DNA from 4 places in the Gordonia sp. LMA484 genome. Region 3 is predicted to be linked to each of the others. Evidence: predicted binding sites of a transcription regulator. Region 3 holds the regulator's gene; each other region holds the start of a gene.
The links. The regulator LexA, encoded in region 3, represses DNA repair genes until DNA is damaged. The targets are predictions, from matches to a motif close to CGAACANNTGTTCG.
Positions count from the first base shown of each region.

Region 1: the regulator LexA is predicted to act here: its motif matches at 746-759, upstream of AC4AMJ_RS15040 (error-prone DNA polymerase).
Region 2: the regulator LexA is predicted to act here: its motif matches at 1,275-1,288, upstream of AC4AMJ_RS10245 (SAV_6107 family HEPN domain-containing protein).
Region 4: the regulator LexA is predicted to act here: its motif matches at 877-890, upstream of AC4AMJ_RS01590 (HNH endonuclease signature motif containing protein).

Region 1 covers NZ_CM176700.1:3,420,566-3,422,762, forward strand. Annotated here, with positions in the region: gene AC4AMJ_RS15040 (error-prone DNA polymerase) at 1-732, opposite strand, end outside; gene AC4AMJ_RS15045 (isochorismatase family protein) at 862-1,449, opposite strand; gene AC4AMJ_RS15050 (MarR family winged helix-turn-helix transcriptional regulator) at 1,469-1,903, opposite strand; gene AC4AMJ_RS15055 (GNAT family N-acetyltransferase) at 1,964-2,197, opposite strand, start outside.
Region 2 covers NZ_CM176700.1:2,356,838-2,359,034, reverse strand. Annotated here, with positions in the region: gene AC4AMJ_RS10255 (phytoene desaturase family protein) at 1-537, opposite strand, end outside; gene AC4AMJ_RS10250 (GNAT family N-acetyltransferase) at 534-1,187, opposite strand; gene AC4AMJ_RS10245 (SAV_6107 family HEPN domain-containing protein) at 1,445-1,918, shown strand; gene AC4AMJ_RS10240 (SCO2097 family morphological protein) at 2,088-2,197, shown strand, end outside.
Region 3 covers NZ_CM176700.1:2,829,291-2,831,487, forward strand. Annotated here, with positions in the region: gene nrdR (transcriptional regulator NrdR) at 1-6, opposite strand, end outside; gene AC4AMJ_RS12425 (LysM peptidoglycan-binding domain-containing protein) at 108-737, opposite strand; gene lexA (transcriptional repressor LexA) at 970-1,701, shown strand; gene ptsP (phosphoenolpyruvate--protein phosphotransferase) at 1,784-2,197, opposite strand, start outside.
Region 4 covers NZ_CM176700.1:356,443-358,639, forward strand. Annotated here, with positions in the region: gene AC4AMJ_RS01585 (cytochrome P450) at 1-699, opposite strand, end outside; gene AC4AMJ_RS01590 (HNH endonuclease signature motif containing protein) at 916-2,197, shown strand, end outside.

The DNA.
Region 1 (2,197 bases), 590 kb from region 3:
GTCCGGCAGACCCTGCGCGGTGAGCTCCACCACCACGTCTTGCCCGTACCGATCGACCAACTCGACGAGTGCCCGGCGTGCCGCAGGCCGACCACCTCGATCGAGTGCCCGACGCACCGCACCCTTGCGGCACCCGGTGAGGATCAGCCAGTGACCGTCGGCATTGTCGGGCAAGGCGTCCCGGTCATATCGCAGCAACCCCTTCTCGCCGGCGACCATGTGGGCGTCGGCGATCGTGCGGGACAGCCGGCGGTAGCCCTCGCTGCTGCGGGCGAGCACGAGCAGATGCTCGCCCACAGGATCGGGAATCCCGGTCCGCGCGACGTCGGGCTCGAGGGACAGTTCGGCCCCGAACACGGTCGGCATGGCGAACTCGCGCGCCGCCTCCGCGAACCGGACGAGGCCGTAGAAGCCGTCGTGATCGGTGAGGGCCAATGCTTTCAGATCGAGACGCTGCGCCTCTTCGACCATCTCCTCCGGCATCGACGCACCGTCGAGGAAGCTGTAGGAGCTGTGCGCGTGCAATTCGGCGAACGCGACCGACGATCGTGTTCGCTCCACACCTTCGGGCCGGTAGGCACCGCGTTTGCGAGACCAGGCCGGGCTGTCGTTACCGTCGCCGGTGTTGTCCCCCGGACCGAACGCCTCCCCCGGACGCCCCGGCCCGGGCGCACGACCGGAGAGCACGCGCTCGAGCTCCGACCACGTCGGCGGTCCCTGATCCCATCCCACCGATCGATCTTATCGAACACCCGTTCGACACTCAACCGCCACGTCCCACCCCGCCACTCACACCCGGTTCGCGGTATCAGACCCTCGTTCGCGAGCGAGCACGCGATACCAGTGAGACGAACCCGGTCGCTACCTCGCCGCCGAAATCGACCGCCGAGTCGCGTCGAGTAGCTCGAGAAGCTCTGCGGTCGAACCGGTCTCGGCGATCCGGCCGAACACGTTGTCCAGGCTGTGTCGATGACGGGCGCCATCCGAGTCGGTCATCGCGTCTATGGGCAGCGTCACATTGAAGCCCGCCTCGTGCGCATCGCGTGCCGTCGATTCCACCCCGGCGCCGGTCGCGATTCCGACCACGACCACCTGGGTGACCCCACCCTCACGCAGATCGTCGGCGAGTCCGGTACCGGTGAACGCACTGACCGAGTGCTTGGTCACGACGATGTCGTCGGCAGCCGGGGTGAACTCGTCGATGAGCTCGTCCCATCCGACGGGAAAGCTCGGCGTGGAGCCGTCACTCAGATCGGTCCGACCCGGCGGCCTCCCGGACACCGTTACGAACACGATCGGGAGACCGTGGGTGCGGAAGCGGTCGACGATCTCGACCGAACGTTCGACGACGTGCGACGACGAGTGCGGCGCGAGGTCCCGTCCGACGATGCCACGCTGTAGGTCGACGACGACCAGAGCGGTGTTCGGATCCAGTGTGGTCATGCTCATTTCGTGATCCTCTCGATCATCAGGACTCGGCAAGTCGTTTCAGCAGCTCGGTCGCCGTCGCCAGCTGACGGATCTCGTCGCCGGTCATCAGCGCGTCCAACCGTTGGGCGAGCCAATCCTCACGGGCGAGCCGGCCGGCCCCGAACTCGTCGCGCGCCCGCTGCGACAGGCCCAGAATGGTCTTGCGCCCGTCATCGGGATCGCGCGCGCCGACGACCATGTCGGCCGCGAGGAGCGCGGAGACGATCGCAGCCATCGATTGGGGACGCATGCCCTCGGCCCGGGCGAGGTCGTTTGCGGTACATGGACCATCACGATCGAGGCGGCCGAGCACATTGAGTTGCGACCGGGTCAGGTCAGCGGTGGGCACCTCGTGGCGCAGACGACGAGTGAGTTGCCCGAGCGCGATCCTGAGATCGGCGGCGAGCGCGCCTGTGCCGGACTTCTGCTCCACACCGCAGACCGTAGCAAATAGTCAGTCAACTGAACAGTTGGCTGATCAGTTCAACCGTCGTCAGACCCCGAAGGCCGGCGGGTACCCGATCACACCGGCCGGGATCGGCCTGGCCGGATCGAGCGCGAGAAACATCAGGGCGTCATCGGGCGCCTCGAAGGTTGCGGAGATTCCGGCGTCGGAGGCACGTCGGAAGCCGAACCTCGGGTAGAACTCCGGGTGCCCCAGGACGACCACGAGATTCTCCCCCGCCGCCCGACCCGATGCACGGACGCGAGCGCGGTCGAGCACGTG
Region 2 (2,197 bases), 470 kb from region 3:
GGTGTTCGTCAGCCCGGTGAACGCGGCGGCGAATCGTCCGGGGCCCGCCGGCGAGTAGAAGGAACGCATCACAGCCTTGGCCCGCGGACGCCAAACCTGCACGAACTGGCGATAAGCATCGGCGTCGACGGAGCCGACGGCCCGTTCGATCGAGGCGCAGGTGGCGTCCAGATCGGTGCGGAAGATGATCGGCGCCGTTGACTCGGTCGCCGGACTGAATGCCCACGGATCGCAGTCGACGTAGCGCAGCCCGTGATCTGCCAGTGAGAGTTCGTCGAGGATCGGGGAGTGACGGATCATCAGGTGCGCCGACGACCCGCGGTCGACGCGATAGCCCGGGAAACGCTCAACGGTCGATACGGCACCGCCGGCGACATCGTCGCGCTCGACGACCCGGACCGACCGTCCGGCCCGGGCGAGATATGCGGCGGCGACGAGTCCGTTGTGGCCCGCTCCGACGACAACGGCGTCGACGAGGTGGTGGCCGCGACCGTCGGTGGAGGTGGGGCGGCCCGGAACGCGCCGGCGGATCGTCATGTCGTGACCGAGTCGTCGGCGACCATCGGCAGAGGGCGGCCGAGGAAGGCGAAGGGACGCGGATCACCGGCGAAGGTGAAGTTGCGCAGCACGTCGGTGAAGCCCAGTCGTCGGTACAGCGCCCAGGCGCGGTTCTCCTCGGCCGGGATCTCCGGCGTGGACAGCAAGACCTTGCCCTCCGGCCGTCCGGCGAGCAGTCGTCCGAGTAGCCATTGCCCGACGCCCCGGCCCTGGGCGGTGGGATGGACATGGAGTTCGGTGAGTTCGAAATAGTCCCGGGTGATCTCCTCGACGGCCGCGGGAGCGACTCCGGACTGACGCAACCCGACGCGGAGTTGCTGATTCCACCACTGGTCGGGTGCTCCCCGGTAGCCGTACGCGATTCCGACGAGCAGTTCGTTGTCGGCCACCGCAACCGGCCGGGACAAGTGGCGGCCGGCGACCTGAGGGCTGCGGATCTCGGCGGGGGAGACGGTCGCCACCGCCCCGACCGCACGCCAGCCGGGCCGTGTGATGTGCTCGCGCCACAGCGCCGCACGGTGGATCTCGGTGCCGCGCGGGTAGTTCATCGCGGTCACGTAGATGTCGAGCGCGGGCTGGAGCCACACGTGAGCATCCTGTCCGGTCAGGTCAACGAGGCGGATCGTCAACGAACGTCTGTCCTCTCGTCGAACTCTGGGCATCCGTGCCGACGGTCGCCTTGAAGGTCTGCCGTCCGCTAGCTATATTGAATATGTCGAACGGGTGTTCGATGAATCAGCCTCCGCAAGCTGTTCTGTCAATCACCCCGCCGACACGATGCGCCGGCCCGACAGCATGACGAGGGAAGCGTCAGCTGTCGGGCCGGCGTTGTACAACAGGGACCGTGAACAGCAGAAGGCGGTCGTCGAGCCACGGGGAGGTGGCCATGCACAGCTCGATCCCGGCCCGCGGGTCGGCGACGGACATCGATCCGATCATCGTGCGTCGAAGTCGTGACCTGCTCGATCGTGCCCTGATCCTGTTCGACAACGCCGACGAGGTCACCGATGCAGCCGAGCGTTTCCGTCAGTTCTACCTGACCGCCCTCCGTGCTGCCGGTGCGGTGCTGGAGATCTATGAGCCCTCCACCCGTCCGGTCCGACGCTCCCGCTCGCGAAGTGCCTGGAACCGTCTACCGATGGTCGTACCGGCCCTGGCCGGGCACGCCGAGTTCTTCGCCGCCCGCTCACGGGTTCGGCTCGACATCGAGTCGGGTCTGGTCCGTGAGGTGGACGAGCGCGCAGTGGCCGCCATGCGCCGGCGAGTCATCGACCTTCTCGACGATGTCGAGGCGATCCTGATCGCATACGAGCAGGGCAAGTTGGCCCATCAGACCGCCCGGTCCGACCGCACCGCGTGAGTGAGGAATTCGACGCAACTGCGGGTAAAGGAGGGTAATGGTGGTCGCCAGGTGATTCTGCTCGTATCATGATGTTTGAAGGCCGTACAAGCGGCTGAACGGCACCGACGGTGTACACGGATCGTGGGGTCTGGGGTCGGGTCGGTGGAGTTGGGAGTAAGGAGGGTCGGTGCCTCTTTCGGAGCACGAGCAGCGGATGCTCGAACAGATCGAAAGCGCTCTGTATGCCGAAGACCCGAAGTTCGCGTCGAGCGTCAAGCGTCGCCGCCTCGGGAGGTC
Region 3 (2,197 bases):
GCGCATGTCGTCCTCACGCACGTCTCGGGACACTCCGGCGCACCGGATGCCCGCTACGCCGTGCCGGTTTCCGGCTGGAACCTGTGACATGAGAGTACCGCCTGCGCTCAGCCGTATGCGGGTGCGACCAGTGCCTGCCCGACCCGGAGACCCGACCCGGACAGGTCGTTGCGCTCGACGATCTGGTCGATGACCGCCTGCCTGGGCACATCGGGCGCGATCCGATCGGCGATCGTGCTCAGCGAGTCGCCCTGTCGGACATGGACGATCTCGGTGCCGACTGGCGACGGCTGCACGGACGCCGCATAGTTGGAGCCCACGATTGTGACCACCCACACCAGAACCGCGAGCCCACAGCCCACGAGTACCGCCAGTGCCGTGGCCCTCCGGCGTGCGTGCAGGCGTGATTCGGCCGTCGACACAGCGCACCGGGTCCCCGCAGCCCGAGGTAACTGTCCGACGGCCGGGCGAGCCGGCCGTCGGTCGGCCGGGCGGACGGGTTCGTGATGCGCCTGGCGCCGCGGCCGTGTGCCCGCGCCGAGACGGACCCGCTCCTGCTCGCCGGTACGCGTGCGCCCGCTTCGCGTCGGCTCGGTGCTTGCCGAGTCGGTGCGTGCCGAGTCGGTGCGCTCGCGCTCGATGCGCACACGCTCGGCGCGCACGGGCTCCGTTCGTTCAGACCTGGACACCGCCCCGTCCGGGGTGCGTGTGCTGCGCGTGAGGGTCCCAGTGCTCATCGTGTCCTCCTCGGCTCCCGATCGACCGGACTGTCGATCACGTGTTCGACGGAACGTATGTTCGATTAGTATCACGGCAGACCGACAATGTCTCGACACGCGTCGAACAAATGTTTGAACATGTCGGGATGTTCGGATACTGTCGGCGCTGTAGCAAGGCAACATCCAGCAGGTTTCCGAAAGGAACCGGGCAGGCGCCCCCACATGACGGACGCCGAGAGGGAGGACACCGATGAGTGACAAAGCCGGCGGACGGCGTGACGCCACCCGTGGGACCGACGAGACCGGGGGCGCGACGACGGTTGATCCCGAGGTCGCCGAGGCGAACCTCACCGCCCGCCAGCGGGGTGTGCTGGAGTACATCCGCACGTCGGTGCGTGAACGTGGATATCCGCCCAGCATCCGCGAGATCGGCGAGGCGGTCGGACTGACCTCCACCTCGTCCGTCGCACATCAGCTACGGACTTTGGAGCGCAAGGGCCTGCTCAAACGCGATCACAATCGGCCTCGCGCCGTCAACATCCAGGACGGCGAGCAGCACACGCCGCCGGGCGGCACGGCCGCACCGGCCGGTGGCTCAGAACTGCCGACTCCCACCTTCGTACCCGTACTCGGACGCATCGCCGCGGGCGGACCGATCCTCGCCGAGGAGGCCGTCGAGGACGTCTTCCCGCTCCCCCGTGAGCTCGTCGGCGACGGGTCGCTCTTCCTGCTGCGCGTGGTCGGCGAATCGATGATCGATGCAGCGATCTGCGACGGCGATTGGGTCGTGGTGCGACAGCAGAACGTGGCCGAGAACGGTGACATCGTCGCGGCGATGATCGACGGCGAGGCAACCGTCAAGACGTTCAAGCGCAAGGACGGTCACGTCTGGCTGATGCCACACAACGCGATGTTCGAACCGATCCCCGGCGACAACGCCGCCATCCTGGGTAAGGTCGTCACGGTGATGCGCCGGGTGTGAACGGTGGGCCCGGCCCGGGGCCCGGTACCGGGCCGCCACGAGCCGGCCGGTCGGGCCTCCATGGAAGCCCGACCTGATGACGCTAGGCGTCCAACGCCGCCGTCGCCGCCGCACGCGCAGCGGCCGGGTCGGACGTGCGTAATGCCGCCTGGGCCGCAACCTGGCACTGGTCCATGCTGACCGCTCCGAGTCGGGCTCCCACCGCGGCCGCCGCGGCTGGAGCCGACGACAGCGACGTGACACCCATCCCGACCAGCACGCACGCCAGCACCGGGTCTGCTGCGGCCTCGCCACACACGCCCACCGACTTGCCCACTTCGGAACCCGCGCGCGCCACGGTTGCGATCAACGACAGCACCGCAGGCTGCCAGGGGTCGGTCAGGCCGGCGAGTTCGGCCGACATCCGATCCGCCGCCATCGTGTACTGGGTGAGGTCATTTGTCCCGATCGACACGAAATCGACTTCGGCCAGTATGGATTCGGCAAGAATCGCGGC
Region 4 (2,197 bases), 2.5 Mb from region 3:
AGCCTGTACGAGCGTGGTGACGATGTCGTCGGTGGGATTCCGGCGACGCTCCTCGGCCATTGCATAGGCGTAGCCGAGCAGTTCGGCGTTGGCGGTTGTCGGATCGATCGACTGGTCGGGATCGTCGCTGTTGATGATGGCGTCGACGAGCTCGTGGATGCGCGCGCGGTCGGCGTCGGGGACGCCGATGAGATCGAGGATGGCCTGCAGCGGCAGGTGGATCGCGATGTCGTCGACGAAGTTTCCGGCGCCCTTCTCTGCCGCCCGCTGGACGATCTGTCGCGCGGACTCGGTCAACCGCTCCTCGAGTGCCGCGACGGCCCGAGGCGTGAAGAGTCGCGACACGATCTTCCGCAGACGGGTGTGCTCCGGCGGATCGTGGTTGACCAGCAATGCCTTGGTGAACTCCAGCTGGTCAGGGGTGATGTAGTCCGGCAGCCGGATGATCGCACCGTTCGCGTTGGTCGACCACAACTGGTTGTTCTTGGAGATCTCCCGGATATGGGCGTGTCGGGAGATCACCCAGAAACCACCATCGTTGAATCCGGAGGTGCCGGACGGCTGCGCGTTCCACCACACCGGGGCGGTCTTGCGGAGTTCAGCGAATTGGGTGATCGGTATCCCGGTGGCCAGCAGGTCGGGGTCGGTGAAATCGAAATCCTGGCCGAACGGGCACACGCCCTGAGTTGCTGTCGTCATCGCTACCTCTCCGCCGTGGTCAGCTGTCGGCTGCGGCAGGCATCGACGAATATCGATGTGGCAGCTATCACTACACCATACACTTATGAAATATGCGTATGGTCTGTGGTCGGTCGCGATGGGCCGGGAGGTGCCCGTCGGAGCTCGGTTGCGGGGGTCGCGATTCTGGTCTACTCTCGAACATGCATTCGAACTTTGGTCCGCTGGGGGGTGGGTATGGCCGAGCCGAACACGCACGACACGCAGGACGCGCAGGAGTCGTTGTCGGAGGTGCCGGGTCTGCTCACCGAGTTGCATGCGGTGTTGGATCGGTTGGCGGCGGCGGATCTGACGCGCTGTAGTGATGCGGAGGTGCTGGCGGTGGCGCGGGCCTCGGAGCGGGCGGTCAATCGGCAGTTGTTCGAGGGTAATCGCCAGATTCTGGAGTTGTCGGATCGGGGTGTGCCGCGGGCGATGGGGTTTCGGAGTTTGACGAACTTCCTCAATGTCGAGGTGCGGGTCTCCGAGCCGGGTCGGCGGAAGGATCAGATCGCGGCGACCGGGCGGATGCGGCAGTTGGGTGGGCAGTGCGCCGAGCCACGCTATCCGGAGTTGGCGGCGGCGTTCGCGGCCGGTGAGGTCGGGCCGGCGCATCTGAGTACGGTGATCGACATTCTGGAGACGATCCCGCAGCAGGCGCCCCACGACAAGAAGGTGGCCGCGGAGGCGTCGTTGGCCGAGTTGGCGGTCAAGCACACCCCGGATGAGATCGTGATCCTGGGTCAGCGGGTGTTGGCGCATCTGGATCCGGACGGCGAGTTGACCGACGACACCGACCGTAAACGTAAGCGGAATCTGTGGCTGAATCGGCAGAACGCGCAGCAGATGTCGAAACTGACCGGCCATCTGGATCCGGAAACCCGGGCGTTGCTGGAGATGATGCTGGCCGCGTGGGCCAAACCCGGCCTCAACAACCCCGAGGATCCCGACGCCCCTTCGGGTGCCGAGGAGGACGCCGACCCCGAGGCACTGAAGGCGGCCGCCGCCCGCGACACCCGCACCCAGGCCCAGCGCAATCATGATGCGTTGGCAGCGTTGTTGCGGGCAGTGTTTGAGGATGGGTTGCTGGGCAAATCCCATCGGGGGTTGCCGGTGCAGTTGATCGTCAAGGCCGACCTCACCGATCTGATCCGGGAGACCGGGTTCGGTACCACCGCGACCGGGTCGCTGTTGCCGATCACCGATGTGATCCGGTTGGCCGCCGAGGCCCAACAGTATTTGGCGGTGTTCGCCGATGCGAGCCCGCAGCCCTTGTATTTCGGGCAGGCCAAACGGTGTGCCACCCGGGCTCAACGGTTGGCGTCGTTCGCCCGCCCGGATGGGGAGGTGTGCTCGGCACCCGGCTGTGATCAGCCGGCCTCCCACGTCGAACTGCATCACGCCCGCCGCGACTTCGCTGCCGGCGGGTTGACCGACATCGTCGATCTGGCCCCGGCGTGTCCGAAACACAACCGGATGG